DNA from 3 places in the Staphylococcus dromedarii genome. Region 1 is predicted to be linked to each of the others. Evidence: riboswitches for the same ligand, from Rfam matches in the RefSeq annotation. Region 1 holds a riboswitch; each other region holds the start of a gene.
What was found. Region 1 has a riboswitch for S-adenosylmethionine ahead of MUA88_RS08565 (M20 family metallopeptidase). Riboswitches for the same ligand answer to the same signal wherever they lie in the genome.
Positions count from the first base shown of each region.

Region 2: linked by a shared signal. The riboswitch ahead of MUA88_RS10500 (O-acetylhomoserine aminocarboxypropyltransferase/cysteine synthase family protein) and the one ahead of MUA88_RS08565 (M20 family metallopeptidase) in region 1 are both predicted to bind S-adenosylmethionine.
Region 3: linked by a shared signal. The riboswitch ahead of MUA88_RS02615 (methionine ABC transporter ATP-binding protein) and the one ahead of MUA88_RS08565 (M20 family metallopeptidase) in region 1 are both predicted to bind S-adenosylmethionine.

Region 1 covers NZ_CP094718.1:1,722,616-1,727,618, forward strand. The annotation lists gene ldmS (L-aspartate--L-methionine ligase LdmS) at 1-961, opposite strand, end outside; gene MUA88_RS08565 (M20 family metallopeptidase) at 958-2,139, opposite strand; SAM riboswitch class I at 2,237-2,341, opposite strand; gene MUA88_RS08570 (S-ribosylhomocysteine lyase) at 2,559-3,026, shown strand; gene MUA88_RS08575 (DoxX family protein) at 3,080-3,433, opposite strand; gene MUA88_RS08580 (pyrimidine-nucleoside phosphorylase) at 3,447-4,748, opposite strand.
Region 2 covers NZ_CP094718.1:2,110,362-2,115,364, forward strand. The annotation lists gene adcA (zinc ABC transporter substrate-binding lipoprotein AdcA) at 1-623, opposite strand, end outside; gene MUA88_RS10500 (O-acetylhomoserine aminocarboxypropyltransferase/cysteine synthase family protein) at 814-2,097, opposite strand; SAM riboswitch class I at 2,207-2,305, opposite strand; gene nrdG (anaerobic ribonucleoside-triphosphate reductase activating protein) at 2,421-2,960, opposite strand; gene nrdD (anaerobic ribonucleoside-triphosphate reductase) at 2,957-4,807, opposite strand.
Region 3 covers NZ_CP094718.1:527,239-532,241, forward strand. The annotation lists gene MUA88_RS02590 (nitroreductase family protein) at 1-473, shown strand, start outside; gene MUA88_RS02595 (thioredoxin family protein) at 526-849, opposite strand; gene MUA88_RS02600 (arsenate reductase family protein) at 1,043-1,396, shown strand; gene gcvH (glycine cleavage system protein GcvH) at 1,466-1,846, shown strand; gene MUA88_RS02610 (thioredoxin family protein) at 1,986-2,303, shown strand; SAM riboswitch class I at 2,343-2,451, shown strand; gene MUA88_RS02615 (methionine ABC transporter ATP-binding protein) at 2,544-3,572, shown strand; gene MUA88_RS02620 (methionine ABC transporter permease) at 3,565-4,260, shown strand; gene MUA88_RS02625 (MetQ/NlpA family ABC transporter substrate-binding protein) at 4,284-5,003, shown strand, end outside.

The sequences.
Region 1 (5,003 bases):
CTTCTAAACAATCAGCCAATAACAACATACTTGTAGAGCCATTTTGTCGATAGTTTAAATCAATCGCATATACTTCACCATCTGCGTCTTCCAACAAATCAAATCCTGCCACACCGATAAAGCCTTCTTCAACTGCTCTTTCCATCAATGCACGTCCTGCATCAATGACCGTTTGTGGTACATGTTGTGCGTTGATATTTCCTTGATAAAAACCATACGCATTCGTCAATTGTTTTGCCGCTCCAAGATAAAGAATACCTTTGTCTGGATGTTTGGCAAACTGCACGCAATAATTATCCACCACATCAATGCACTGTTCAATAATCAATGTGTCCGTAGCTGCTTCAGCCTTTTTCACACGTTCAATTGCCTTTTCAAGTTCTTCTTGCGTATAGCAAATCATGACACCATATCCACCGGCTGTCGGTAGATCATCACCCGGCTTAATGACAACGGGTAGTTCCCATTCACGTACCGCATCTTCAAACGCTTTAAATGGCACGACTTCACGCTTTGGTAAATACTTACCATTAGTCCATTCTGGTATTTTGGATTTATTGTTCAAATCAATAAACGTTTGCTTATTCATCGCATACTTATCTGCTGGTACAATATCTTCACCATGCACATATTGGAAATAAATTTTTCGGTCTTCTTCTAAGGTTAAACGTTGTAATAGTGACTCATATGAAGATTGGTCTTTAAAATAATATAAATTATCTGGAATACTGCGATGAACCAATTCAAATAATTGTGCTAACTTATCTGTCACACTTGCTTCGTGTACGATGACTGGCATGTTAGCGATGAGCAGTTCTCTCGCTGACAAGAAGTTTGATTGGTGTTCATCTGGTTCTAACCATGGATTAGAAATATATGAAGGTCGAGATGAGTATACGACATCATTAGAATACAACTCAGCCATTGTTAAATATGAATGACTATTTTTTACATTGGTCATAATAAATGCTCCCTTAACAATTGATGTTCTTGTTGTATTTTCTCGAGTTGCGCTGGATCTTGAATTAACTTCGCGCCCATCAACGCAATAATTTTTGCCCCTTTAATTAACGCCTTGTCGCCCATTGGACTTGCTGCTGCTTCTCTAAAACGATGTGTGTGTCCCACTAAACTACGAGGTCCTATTTTTACATGAGGATGAATCGTAGGCACGACATGACTCACGTTACCTGTATCTGTTGAACCAAATCCAAAGTCATCGTGACTGACTTCTTCTCCAAGTTCTGTGGCATACTTTTCGAATAATTTATCTAATAATGGAGATTTAATAAACTCATTTACACCATTTTGAATTGGACCAAATTCGTAATTACAGCCTGTTTGTAATGCCGCCCCTTTAGCAATGTCATGCACACGCTCCGTTAAGATGTCCAAGGACTTACGCGTTGTCCCCCTTGTATAGAAACGCGCATGAGTAAAGTCAGGAATAATATTCGCAGCCTTACCACCATCTAATATCACGCCATGAACACGTTCAGAAGGTTGAATATGTTGACGTAATTGTGCCACACCATTAAAGAAACTGAGCATTGCATCTAGCGCATTGCGTGCTTCATATGCATTTTCTGAAGCATGTGCACTACGTCCGAAGAATTTTATATCTAATACATCAACGGCTAATGTATGAATCGTTGGATAGGTTTCATTACCCGGATGAATCATTAATGCCACATCAACATCAATGAGTCCTTCTTTCACATAAGATGCTTTTGCAGAGCCATTTTCGCCACCTTCTTCTGCTGGACAACCATACACTACGACTGTACCACCAATCTCATCGACCACTTGTTTTAAAGCGATACCCGCTAACACACTCGCTGTCCCAATAATATTGTGACCACAAGCGTGACCAAGACCTGGTAATGCATCATACTCAGCTAAAAAGCCAATTCTTGGGCCTGGTTTCTCAGATTGGTAAGTTGCGATAAAGCCTGTCGCATGACCAGCGATATCTCGTGTTACTTCAAAATCATGTTGCTTTAAATGATCAATTAATAATCGTGAAGCAAATAATTCTTCATTGCCTAATTCTGGGCGTTCATGTATTTGATGACTCATGTCCAAATAATTCAGCCTATGGTTATCTATATAGTCTAGGATCTGTTGTTTTACTGTAATCAATGAAAAAAGCTCCTTTCAAAAAAATATCAACTTTGTAATAACGCTCTATTTATCAAGTGCGATATGTACAAAGTTGATAATATCTTGTCCACGTCATTTATCTGTCAGCCATGTTGCTGTTGGATTTAGCACCTTTATCGTCTCCGATGAGGTTGCAGGGTTTCACTGGGCCAATTCCCTCCACCACTCTTGATAAATTATATTTAATTATTACTCATTCTATCGGATTTGTTACCATTTGTCATGCTATTTTTTCAATATTTTCTAAAATCTTTACAAAATTAATAATACCCGCTACTCTCAACCTTTAAACAAAGGAGGTACAGGTAAATGGTTAGATTATTCAATTCACACCCCTGTCACTTTTTAATGAATATGATAAAATAACCATAAACTAAAAAGGAGGCGTTATGACGATGCCAAAAATGAATGTTGAAAGTTTTAACTTAGATCATACAAAAGTGGTTGCTCCTTATATCCGCCTAGCCGGTAAAATGACAGGTAACAACGGGGATGAAATTCATAAATATGATATTCGCTTTAAGCAACCAAACAAAGAGCACATGGAGATGCCTGGGCTCCACTCATTAGAACATTTGATGGCCGAAAATATTCGTAACCATTCAGACAAAGTGGTAGATTTAAGCCCTATGGGATGCCAAACTGGTTTTTATGTATCATTCATCAACCATGACGATTATGAAGATGTGTTAAACATTATTGAAAAGACAGTTCAAGATGTCCTTAATGCCACAGAAGTACCCGCATGCAACGAAGTACAATGTGGTTGGGCAGCTTCTCACTCATTAGAAGGCGCAAAAGAAATTGCTCAAGCCTTTTTAGATAAACGTGATCAATGGCACGATGTCTTTGGTGAGGGATAGGTTAAAAATCATAAAAAAACACGGGTGCATGTGCATCCGTGTTTTTTATATCATTATAGTTTTCGTATCCATGTCATTAAGACAAATTGTAATGGGAGTCGACCATATAAAACAGATTGAGGTAATTCTTTATCACCCAATGGTAGTTTATGACGTGCCATATAAATATTTGCTGGAAGTACCGCCCATAAAAATGCAATGATTGCATGTTTAAACCAGTAGCCAGGTTTTCTTATAGCTAAGCCAATACCAAAGATCAATTCCATCACACCTGTTATCCAAACAATCTCTTTTTTGAACGGTAAATAGTGCGGTACAATATTTCTGAAATTACGTTCTCTCTTAAAGTGTAAATATCCCGCTCCCGTAAATAAGATTGCTAACAGTTGTCGACTTATCCATTTCATGATACTCAATCCTTTATTTCGTAATAATCTCGTGAATCAATGTAGGTGTTTCTCCATGATCACTAATTGTGATATTATCATATAATTTTTCTTTCACTTGTTCAACATCTTCTTGGTTCGCATAAATGGTTAAGAGTGACTCGCCCTCTTCAACTTTGTCACCGACTTTTTTGTTTAATACAAGACCAACAGCTAAGTCAATCGTATCTTCTTTTGTTTGACGACCTGCACCTAACATCATAGACGCAATACCAATTTCATTTGCGATCATTTCAGATACAACACCAGATTGTTTTGCTGGTAATTCAAATGTGTATTGTGCTGTTGGTAACTTAGATGGATCATCCACTACAGATGCATCGCCACCTTGATTGCTTAAGAACACTTTGAATTTCTCAAGTGCTTTACCATTATTGATCACGCCTTTTAACATTTCGCGTGCTTCATCTAAAGTCTCAGCTTTTTCAGCTAATACGACCATTTGTGAACCAAGTGTTAAGACTAATTCTGTTAAGTCTTCTGGTCCTTCACCTTTTAATGTGTCAATCGCTTCTTTTAATTCAAGTGCATTACCAATGGCACGACCAAGTGGTTGACTCATGTCAGAAATAATCGCCATTGTGTTACGGCCAACTTGGTTACCAATTTTTACCATAGCATTTGCTAACTGTTCTGCATCTTCAACTGTTTTCATGAATGCACCGTTACCTGTTTTAACATCTAATACAATCGCATCTGCACCGGCAGCAATCTTCTTACTCATAATAGAAGATGCAATTAACGGAATTGAGTTAACCGTACCTGTTACATCACGTAGCGCATAAATTTTCTTATCCGCAGGTGTTAAGTTACCTGTTTGACCGATAACTGCTAGATGATCTTCGTTTACTAACTTAATAAACTCATCTTCAGAAATCTCAACGTGGAAGCCTTCAACTGCTTCTAATTTGTCAATCGTACCACCTGTGTGACCTAAGCCACGTCCACTCATCTTAGCAACTGGAATATCTAATGCTGCTACTAAAGGTGCAAGTACAAGTGTTGTTGTATCACCTACACCACCTGTTGAGTGCTTGTCTACTTTGATACCATTAATATCTGACAGATCAATTTGATCACCTGATTCAACCATTGCCATTGTTAAATCTGCACGTTCCTCATCTGTCATATCTTGGAAGAAAATTGCCATTGCTAAACTTGACATTTGATAATCCGGAATATCACCATTCGTATATCCATTCACAAAAAACTTAATCTCTTCCGTTGTTAAAGCATGTCCGTCTCTTTTTTTTGCGATAATGTCTACCATTCTCATGATTATTCTCCTCTTCTCTCTTTTACATTTAAACAAGGTTAAGACAAATGTGCATCGTATTTGAACAGAACCATACGACAAACACAATCACATTTGGATTATGTTGGAATCGTGACAGGCCTGTTGAAAATATTACGCTTAGGAGTCTCATGTATCCAGATTATATAAAGAAGCATTTAGAATTCTGTTCCTTAAACACTGACAATCAGTTTCCTAGAATACAAAATGATTATGTCTTTTCCTTATTTATTTTGT
Region 2 (5,003 bases), 390 kb from region 1:
TATTCTTTTTTGTTTTCTGGGTCACGTTTACTTAAGTCATCACGGATTGCTTTTACAAATTCTTCATCCATATTTGGATCTAACCATACGTGTGGATCGTAACCACCATGGTGATGATGTGCATGACCGTGCTCATCTGACTCATGATCATGTCCTTCTGCTTCATGATCGTGATCTTCACCTTCATGGTCGTGATCATGCTCTTCGCCTTCATCTCCATGTTCATGTTGGTCTGTTAATAATTCTGACTTATCAAGTGACTCCTCAAGAGATAACTTGTGGTCATCTTTTTTAATTGCGCCAGCTACTTTTTTAGCGACTGGGTCTAAATTATCGCCTGTGTATACGAATACATCTGATTTACTTGCGTTAATAATATCTTTTTGTGATGGTTCGAAACTATGTAAGTCCGTACCTTTAGGGTAAATAGATTTTACATCAACGTGTTCCCCACCAATTTGTTCAACAAATGATTGAAGTGGATAAACTGTTGTTGTTACTTTCATTTTGTCGCCTGAGCCTGAAGCTGATTTATTATCTTTATTGTCATCAGACTGACCACATGCTACTAATAACGAGCTTGCAAGTGCTGCCGTCGCTACTACTTTTAAACTTTTCTTCATTTATTGGACGCCTTCCTTCAAATAGTAATCATTACGATTAAAATTATACATGAGACTAGACAAATGTGCAATGACGTTTTTATTAATTTGTCAACTTATTTTATAGCAATAAGATAAAAAAATAGAGTCACTTTAGAAATCCTGTATAGGAAATGACTCCAAAGTGACCCATATATATATATTATTGATATTATTTTTGAATGGCTTCAAAACCACGTTCTAAGTCAGCAATAATATCATTGATATGTTCTATTCCGATAGACAAGCGTATTGTTTCTGGCTCAATACCTGCTGCACGTTGTTCTTCTTCTGTTAATTGTTGATGTGTTGTAGATGCTGGATGAATCACTAGTGACTTCGCATCTCCTACATTTGCGAGTAATGAGAAGAGTTCTAAACCTTCGATGAACTGTTTACCCGCTTCATAACCACCTTTAACGCCAAATGTAAAGATAGACCCTGCCCCTTTTGGTAAATAACGTTGTTTATTTTCATAGTATTCATTTGATTCTAAGCCAGCGTATTTTACCCATGCAACTTGATCATGCGCCTCTAAGTAACGCGCTACTTTTTCAGCATTTTCAACATGGCGTTCAAGGCGAAGTGATAACGTCTCCAATCCTTGTGTTAATAAAAAGGCATTGAACGGTGACAAGGCTGCACCTGTATCACGTAAGAGTGTTGTACGGATTTTGAAAGCTAACGCCGCTTCACCAAAAGCATCTTTGAATACAAGACCGTGGTATGACGGATCTGGTTCTGTTAATCCTGGGAACTTGCCATTATCCCAGTCAAAGTTACCGGCATCTACAATAACACCACCCATAGACGTGCCATGTCCACCAATAAATTTTGTAGCGGAGTGGACAACAATATTCGCACCATGTTCAATTGGACGGAATAAATAAGGAGAGGCAAATGTATTATCCACGATTAACACAATACCATGTTGTTTTGTCACAGACGCTAGGGCATCAAAGTCATCAATGTTACCCTCTGGATTACCGATTGTTTCTACAAAAAGACCTTTTGTATTCGGACGAATCGCCGCTTCAATATTCTCCGTTTTTGTTGTATCAACTAATGTCACTTCGATACCAAACTTAGGAAGTGTATGACTGAATAACGTATGTGTTCCACCATATAACTTATCACTCGCAACGATATGATCTCCGTTTTGTGCAACAGCTTGAATTGCATATGTAATAGCGGCCATACCTGATGCCACAGCGACACCTGCCACACCACCTTCTAATTCAGCAACACGTGTTTCTAACACAGCAGTCGTTGGGTTCGTTAATCGTGTATAAATGTTCCCAACTTCTTCTAAACCAAAGAGGCGTCCCGCATGTCCTGTATCGTCAAATGTAAATGATGTCGTTTGATAAATGGGTAATGCACGTGAATGAGTCGTCGCATCCACCTCTTGTCCTGCATGTAATTGTAATGTTTCAAACTCAAATGATTCTGTCATTCTTATTCCCTCCTCAATAAAATAAAAAGCACACAGAGACATCTCAACGTGTATCAAGATATCCCTGTGTGCATCTATAGATATAATCTTTATTTGATCAAACCATAAAGCCTTATCTCTCAGGTTTATGTACCTGCAGGAATTAGCACCTAACTAAATAGGTTGCCTGGTTTCATAGGGCCTGTCCCTTCACCAATCTTGATAAGAAATATTCATTGTAATGTGTTGCTTTTAAGTGTAAAGCTATAATATATCAGAAAATTTCGAAAGTCAACCGGTGACACTTAATTTCTGATCAATCTCTTCCACTTTTAAACCGAAAATCATTCCACATATATCGCGTGACTCATAGATTGCGTTTCAGCATACGTCGGAATATGAATGACTCGTTGATTGAGTGATCCTCGATATGCAAGATTTGGACGATATAATTTCTGAACAAACATCCCATCTACAAGGACATCAACTTCTTGTAAAAGGGCTGTGCGTTCATCATTTTGATGCCATAAATATTCCAGTTGATAACCTGTCCATACCCAAATATCTTTCGTACGACCAAAACATTCACGGAACGCCCGAATCAGCGGTGCAATGACAGCTAAGTTACAAAATGGTTCACCGCCGAGTATACTCAATCCTGAGATATACGATGGGGTACATGCTTCCATTACTTCGGATATAATTTCATCCGTAAAAGGTTCACCATAGCGAAAATGTTGGGCTGCGACATTATAACAGCCTGGACAGTGAAAAGGGCAGCCCGATACATACAAGCTACAGCGAACCCCTTCTCCATCCACAAAACTATGCGTTTCTATTTTTGCGATATAACCAGACCCTTGAATGACTGATCCCAGCTTCATGACTTGGGCACCTTCATATGTTTGACACGTGCACAAATTTCTTTATGGCGTCCTTCAATCGTTGGGCGCTGTACCGGGTTTCCAAGGTAGCCACACGTTCTCTTCACAACATCCACTGTTTCGGGATTCTGATTGCCACAATTTGGGCAGCGATAACCCGTATCTGTCGTATCAAAGTCACCTTCAAAGCCACAGTCATAACAGTGATCAATTGGAATATTCGTTCCTAAATAGCTCACACGATCATATGAATAGTCCCATACCGCTTCCAACGCCTTTTTATTATGGTCCAACTTCGGATATTCACAATAATGGATATAACCGCCACTCGCATAATGCGGATAGTCTTGTTCAAAGTCCAATTTTTCAAAAGGCGTCACATCTTTACGCACATCATAATGGAAAGAATTTTGATAATAACCTTTTTCCGTTACATCTGGAATTGACCCAAATTTCTCGTGATCAATACGGCAAAAGCGATCGGTCAATGATTCACTCGGTGTACTGTAAATACTAAACCAAACGTCATGCTTTTCTGTCCAAACATGTTGATAGTCACGCATCGCCTTTAAAATATCAATTGTAAATGCTTTGGCCTCTGGATTCGTCTCCCAATCAGGTCCATAGAAAACAGTCGCCACTTCATAAAGTCCAATATACCCCATAGAAATCGTTGCACGTTGATGCTTAAAAAGCGTAAATACCTCATCCTGTTCTTCCAAACGATATTTAAATGCGCCATGCTTATATAATATTGGTGCATTATTCGGTTCTGCTTGTTTCACACGTTCAATACGAAATGCAAGCGCATCATGTAACACCGCCATGCGCTCATTAAAAATGGTCCAGAAACGGTCCTTGTCACCCTTCGATTCAAGCGCAATACGTGGTAAATTCAACGTGACAACCCCTAAGTTACAACGACCACTATTCTCATATTCTCCTTGTTCATTTTGCCAAGCGGGTAAGAATGATCGACATCCCATTGGCGCTTTAAAGTCCCCTAAAAGTTCAACCGTTTTATCATAATTCAAAATATCCGGATACATCCGTTTCATCGAACATTCTAACGCCAATTGTTTCACATCATAGTTTGGATCTGTTGGGGCAAAATTCACACCCTTTTTAATAGAAAAAACAAGTTTTGGGAAAATAGCTGTAATACGATCTTTTCCCAATCCTTTAATACGTGTTTGTAGGATCGCTTGTTGAATTTTTCGACTCATCTCATCCGTCCCTAATCCAAAACCAAATGTCACAAATGGCGTTTGCCCATTAGATGTATAAAGTGTGTTCACTTCATACTCCAGACTCTCAATCGCTTCAAAAATATCTTGTGTGACTTGTTCATCTACATAGCGCTCAACATCTTCTTCACGAACATATTTCTTCGCTGTCGCACGGTGTTTTCGTTCATTATGTATAGCATACACACCTAGTACCTCGTCAATACGGTCAATCGTACAGCCACCATATTGACTACTAGAGACGTTAGCAATAATTTGAACAAGTTGTGCAGCTGCTGTTTGAATGGATTTAGGTGATGTAACATGCGCATTTCCGATTTGAAAACCATTTTCCAACATGTCTTTCGCATCAATTAAGCAACAATTCGTAAGCGGTTGAAAAGGATGATAGTCCAGATCATGAAAGTGAATCTCTCCAGCTTGATGTGCCAAAGCAACATGTTGTGGTAATATGTGCGTTAACCCATAAGACTTCGATAAAACACCTGCTGTCAGGTCACGCATTGTCGCAAATGTTTGGCTATCTTTGTTCGCATTCTCATTCACAATTGTCGGATCTTTCGTCATCAATCCTTCAAGATCTTTTTCTAATTGATTCATCATTTCACTCCTCTTTCTATATATAGTGTCTATAAATTATGTTAGATACTATATATAGTATTTTCAACTCAAAACAAAGCCGTTAACTGATTTGTCATTTCTTTAAGAACGTTATGTGAACTTTGTGTTTTGAACAATTTTAACTTCTTTATGATGTGGGCGTGGGACAGAAATCTTTGTCACACATCTCATCATC
Region 3 (5,003 bases), 1.0 Mb from region 1:
CAGTACATCAAGCAATCATTGATGCTGCAGAAGCACCAAATCATGGTATGAGAGAGCCATGGCGTACAGTTTATGTACCAAAGTATAAGTTGGGTGAAATGAGTAGAGAGATTTCTCGCTATGCGTTTCCAAAGGAGCCAGAAAAACAGCAAAGTCATTATGATGCGGTAACAAATCTAGGTGGTTTTGTTGCGTTGATTATGAAATGTGATACGCGTCAACGTGAAGAAAATGAAAATTATCTCGCTGTTGGTGCATTTGCACAGAATTTATTGCTATTGCTTTACGAACAAGGTATTGGTACATGTTGGAAAACACCACAATATATTTTCAATCCAAAAGTACGACAAGCATTTGGTGTGTTACCTGATGAACGTCTTGTAGGCTTTATATATTTAACAGACCTTAAAGAAGAAGACAAGATGAAGAAATGTGAGAGAAAAAATAGAGGTCTTGTGACTGATTTTATTTAAAAAACAACGCGTATGAAATGGAGGTTCCAGTTTCATACGCGTTTTTGTCATCTTATTTACCAAAACTTTCAGCTAAGAATGATTCAACTTGTTCTGGTGTTTTAGCATTTGCAGAATGTAAGTGGTGTAGCTTCTCACCATTTTGGAAAATTAAAATACTTGGAATACCCATAACATCATGTTTTGTTGCTGCTTCTTCAACTTCGTCACGATCTACAACGTACCAAGTATACTCATTATATTTTTTAACGATTGGATCAATCCACATATCCATTACTTTACAGTCAGGGCACCAGCCTGCTTCGAATTTTACGATGACTGGTTCTGCACTTTGGATCACTTCATTGAATTGTGACATATCTTTAATAGCTTGCATGAAAAATGCCTCCTCTTATTCTTTCGTAAGCTCATTATATCGAAATTAAAAAGGGAAGTCATTCAAATTGCAACTGCTTGCTGTATAAGATGACGTAATTTATAAAGTGTTAAATAATAATTTTTTTATAAAAAAGAGCAATATTTTTAAATGTTTGTTATATTTGAGTTAAGTGAATACAGGAGGTATGTTTATGATAAAGTTTTATCAATACAAAAATTGTACAACTTGTAAAAAGGCCGCTAAGTTTTTAACAGAGCAAGGTGTGAGCTTTGAACCAATTGATATTGTACAGCTTAACCCTACGAAAGAAGAATTTGAAAAAATTGTAGCATCTACGGGAATAGAAGTTAAAAAATTATTTAATACACACGGTGCAAAATATCGTGAGTTAAATTTAAAAGATAAACTTCCAGAGATGTCAGACGATGAAATGTTAGAATTGCTAGCAACAGATGGTATGTTAGTGAAACGACCATTGGCAGTTTCTGGAGATAAAGTGACTGTTGGATTCAAAGAAGAAACTTATCGAGAAACGTGGCTGTAAGAAAATAGTTGATAGATATTCAGCAATGTGTCAGAATGAATGTAACATTAACAATTGGAGGGGATTCAAGTGGCAGTGCCAAGTAATTTAAAATATTCAAAAGAACATGAATGGGTAAAAGTGGAAGGTAATACAGCACTTATCGGTATTACTGATTTCGCACAAAATGAATTAGGCGATATCGTATTCGTTGAGCTTCCAGAAGTTGACGATGAAGTAACAGAAGGCGATACATTCGGTAGCGTAGAATCTGTAAAAACAGTTTCTGAACTTTATTCACCAGTATCAGGTAAAGTTGTTGAAGTTAACGAAAGCTTAGAAGATGAGCCAGAAGCTGTTAACGAATCACCATACGAAAATGCATGGATGGTTAAAGTTGAATTATCAGACGAAAGTGAGTTAGACGCATTAATGGATGCAGCTGCTTACGAAGAAATGATTGGCGAATAATAATACTAAATTTCCGGAATGAAAATGTGAATCACAATTTCATTCCGGATTTTTGTATATAAAGAAGCCGATATAGTAGCATAACTTTGTATAAGGTGCTACTCTCAACCTAGAATAACAAGGTGAGAGGTTGTACAAGATGACACAGAATCACACACAAGATGAGGTGCTGACAGAACACTTTGATGAAGAAGTTCATCTCATTTTTGGATATACAAGCATGTGTGGGACATGCAAAGTTTCTGAACACATGTTAGATATTGCCAATAAGATTTTGGCGTTACCGTTAACGAAGGTGAATTTAAATTTTTATCCAGAATTTAATCAAGAAAATAAGATTATGTCAGTACCTGTTTTACTGATCATGAAAAAAGATCAAGAGGTTGAAAGGCTCTATGCATTTCAGTCAGTACCTTTTTTGTTAGAAAAAATAAAAAAAGTTATTGACGAATCTTGATTGCGGTGGTATGATTTAAACAATTCAATATTCAGAAAACTCTTATCACGAGTGGTGGAGGGATGTGCCCTGTGAAGCCCGGCAACCGTCTAGTAATAGAAATGGTGCCAAGTCACATAAAGTTGTAACAAACTTTTGAAGATGAGAGAAAGGTACCTTATAAATTGCCTTCTCTTTCATTTCAAAAGAGAAGGCAATTTTTATTTGGCGTAAGAGATGCTTAGCACAAGGAGGAGCAATATGATTGAGCTGAAAAATATTGTAAAGAAATATGAAAGCAAATCCAAATCTGTCACTGCAGTCGATCATGTCAATTTAAATATTGATAAAGGAACGATTTATGGCATTATTGGATTCTCTGGGGCAGGTAAAAGTACGCTTGTAAGGCTTTTTAACTACCTAGAGACACCGACATCGGGCGACGTCATCATTGGTGGCGATAATATCGTTGAATTAAGCAAACAAGCATTACGCCAAAAGAGACAAAAAGTAAGCATGATTTTCCAACATTTCAATTTATTATGGTCACGAACTGTTTTAGATAATATTAAGTTCCCATTAGAAATTGCAGGTGTCCCTAAAGCGGAAGCCGTAGAAAAAGCGAAGTCATTAGTAGAACGCGTTGGTTTGGCCGGCCGTGAACATGCATATCCATCAGAATTGTCAGGTGGTCAAAAACAGCGTGTTGGGATTGCTCGAGCATTAGCAAATGATCCAGAAGTGCTATTGTGTGACGAAGCGACAAGTGCGCTAGATCCACAAACCACTGATGAGATTTTAGATTTATTACTACAGTTGAAGAAAGAACAAAACCTCACAATTATTATCATCACACATGAAATGCACGTGATTCGTCGTGTATGTGATGAAGTTGCCGTGATGGAAAATGGCCGTGTCATTGAAGAAGGGAAAGTATCAGAAGTTTTTGAAAACCCACAACATCAAGTGACACGTCGATTTGTTCAAGAAGACTTGCAACCAGAACATGACTTCGAAAGTATTGCGAATGCATTACCACTTGAAACAGGTGACAGGGTCATCAAGTTAACATTCTCTGGTGAAAATACGACGCAACCAGTCGTTTCATATATCGCAAGAAAACATAATGTCACTGTGAATATTTTAGAAGGCAATATCAAACAAGCAAAAACGGGTGCAGCAGGATTTTTACTCCTACATATCCCAGCTATTTCACAGGAAAACTTTAATCATTTACAACATGATTTAGAGTTGCAAAACATTCTAGTTGAGGTGATTAAACATGGGTAAGAGTTTTAGTGAAATCTTAAATGAGATGATCACAATGCCAAATATTCGTTGGCCAGAAGTTTGGATTGCAACGTATGAAACACTTTATATGACTGTGATTTCAACGGTATTTTCATTTGTACTAGGTTTAGTTTTAGGTATTATCTTATTCTTAACATCTAAGAGTAAGTCGAAGGTTGGTCGTGTATTTTATAGCATCGTATCATTCTTTGTAAACTTATTCCGTGCTATTCCGTTCATCATTTTAATCTTGCTTTTAATTCCATTTACAAGCTTGATTCTCGGAACAATCAGTGGTCCAACGGGTGCGTTACCGGCGTTAATTATCGGTGCTTCACCTTTCTACGGTCGACTTGTTGAAATTGCACTTAAAGAAATTGATAAAGGTGTTATCGAAGCAGCACGTTCAATGGGGTCAAATACTTGGACAGTGATTTTGAAAGTTTTAATTCCAGAATCATTGCCAGCATTGATTTCAGGTATTACCGTAACAGCCATTGCACTTGTAGGATCTACAGCAGTTGCCGGTGTTATCGGTGCCGGTGGTTTAGGTAACTTAGCTTACTTAACTGGTTTTACACGTAACCAAAATGACGTTATCTTAGTTTCAACTATCTTAATCTTGATCATCGTTTTTGTAATTCAATTCTTAGGGGATTGGTTTACAAATAAAATAGATAAACGATAATTTTTTAAAAGGAGCATATAATTATGAAAAGAATTTTATCCATTGCATTAGTTCTTGTTTTAGCAGTAGCACTTGCTGCATGTGGTAACAAAGAAGACAAAAATGATAAGAAAGTTGTTGTAGGTGCATCTCCAGCACCTCATGCAGAAATCCTTGAAGAAGCTAAACCATTATTAAAAGATAAAGGTTATGACTTAGAGGTAAAAGTAATCAATGACTACACAACACCTAACAAATTGTTAGATGCAGGTGAAATCGATGCAAACTTCTTCCAACATACACCATATTTAGAAACTGAAAAGAAAGACAAAAAATACAAAATTGAATCAGTAGGTAATGTTCACTTAGAACCAATGGCTGTCTATTCTCAAAAATATAAAAGCTTAAAAGACTTACCAGATGGAGCAGAAGTTTTCGTTTCTAACAACCCAGCTGAACAAGGTCGTTTTCTTAAATTCTTCGTGGATGAAGGATTAATCAAAATCAAAGATGGCGTTAAGATTCAAGATGCTACTTTTGATGACATTGTAGAAAACAAAAAAGACATTAAGTTCAACAACAAACAAGCGGCAGAGTTCTTACCAAAAACTTACCAAAACAACGAAGGTGACGCGGTTATTATCAACTCTAACTATGCAATTGAGCAAAAGTTAAACCCGCAAAAAGACTCTATCGCAGTTGAAAACGGCAAAGACAATCCTTATGCAAACCTAATTGCAGTTCAAGAAGGACATAAAGATGAT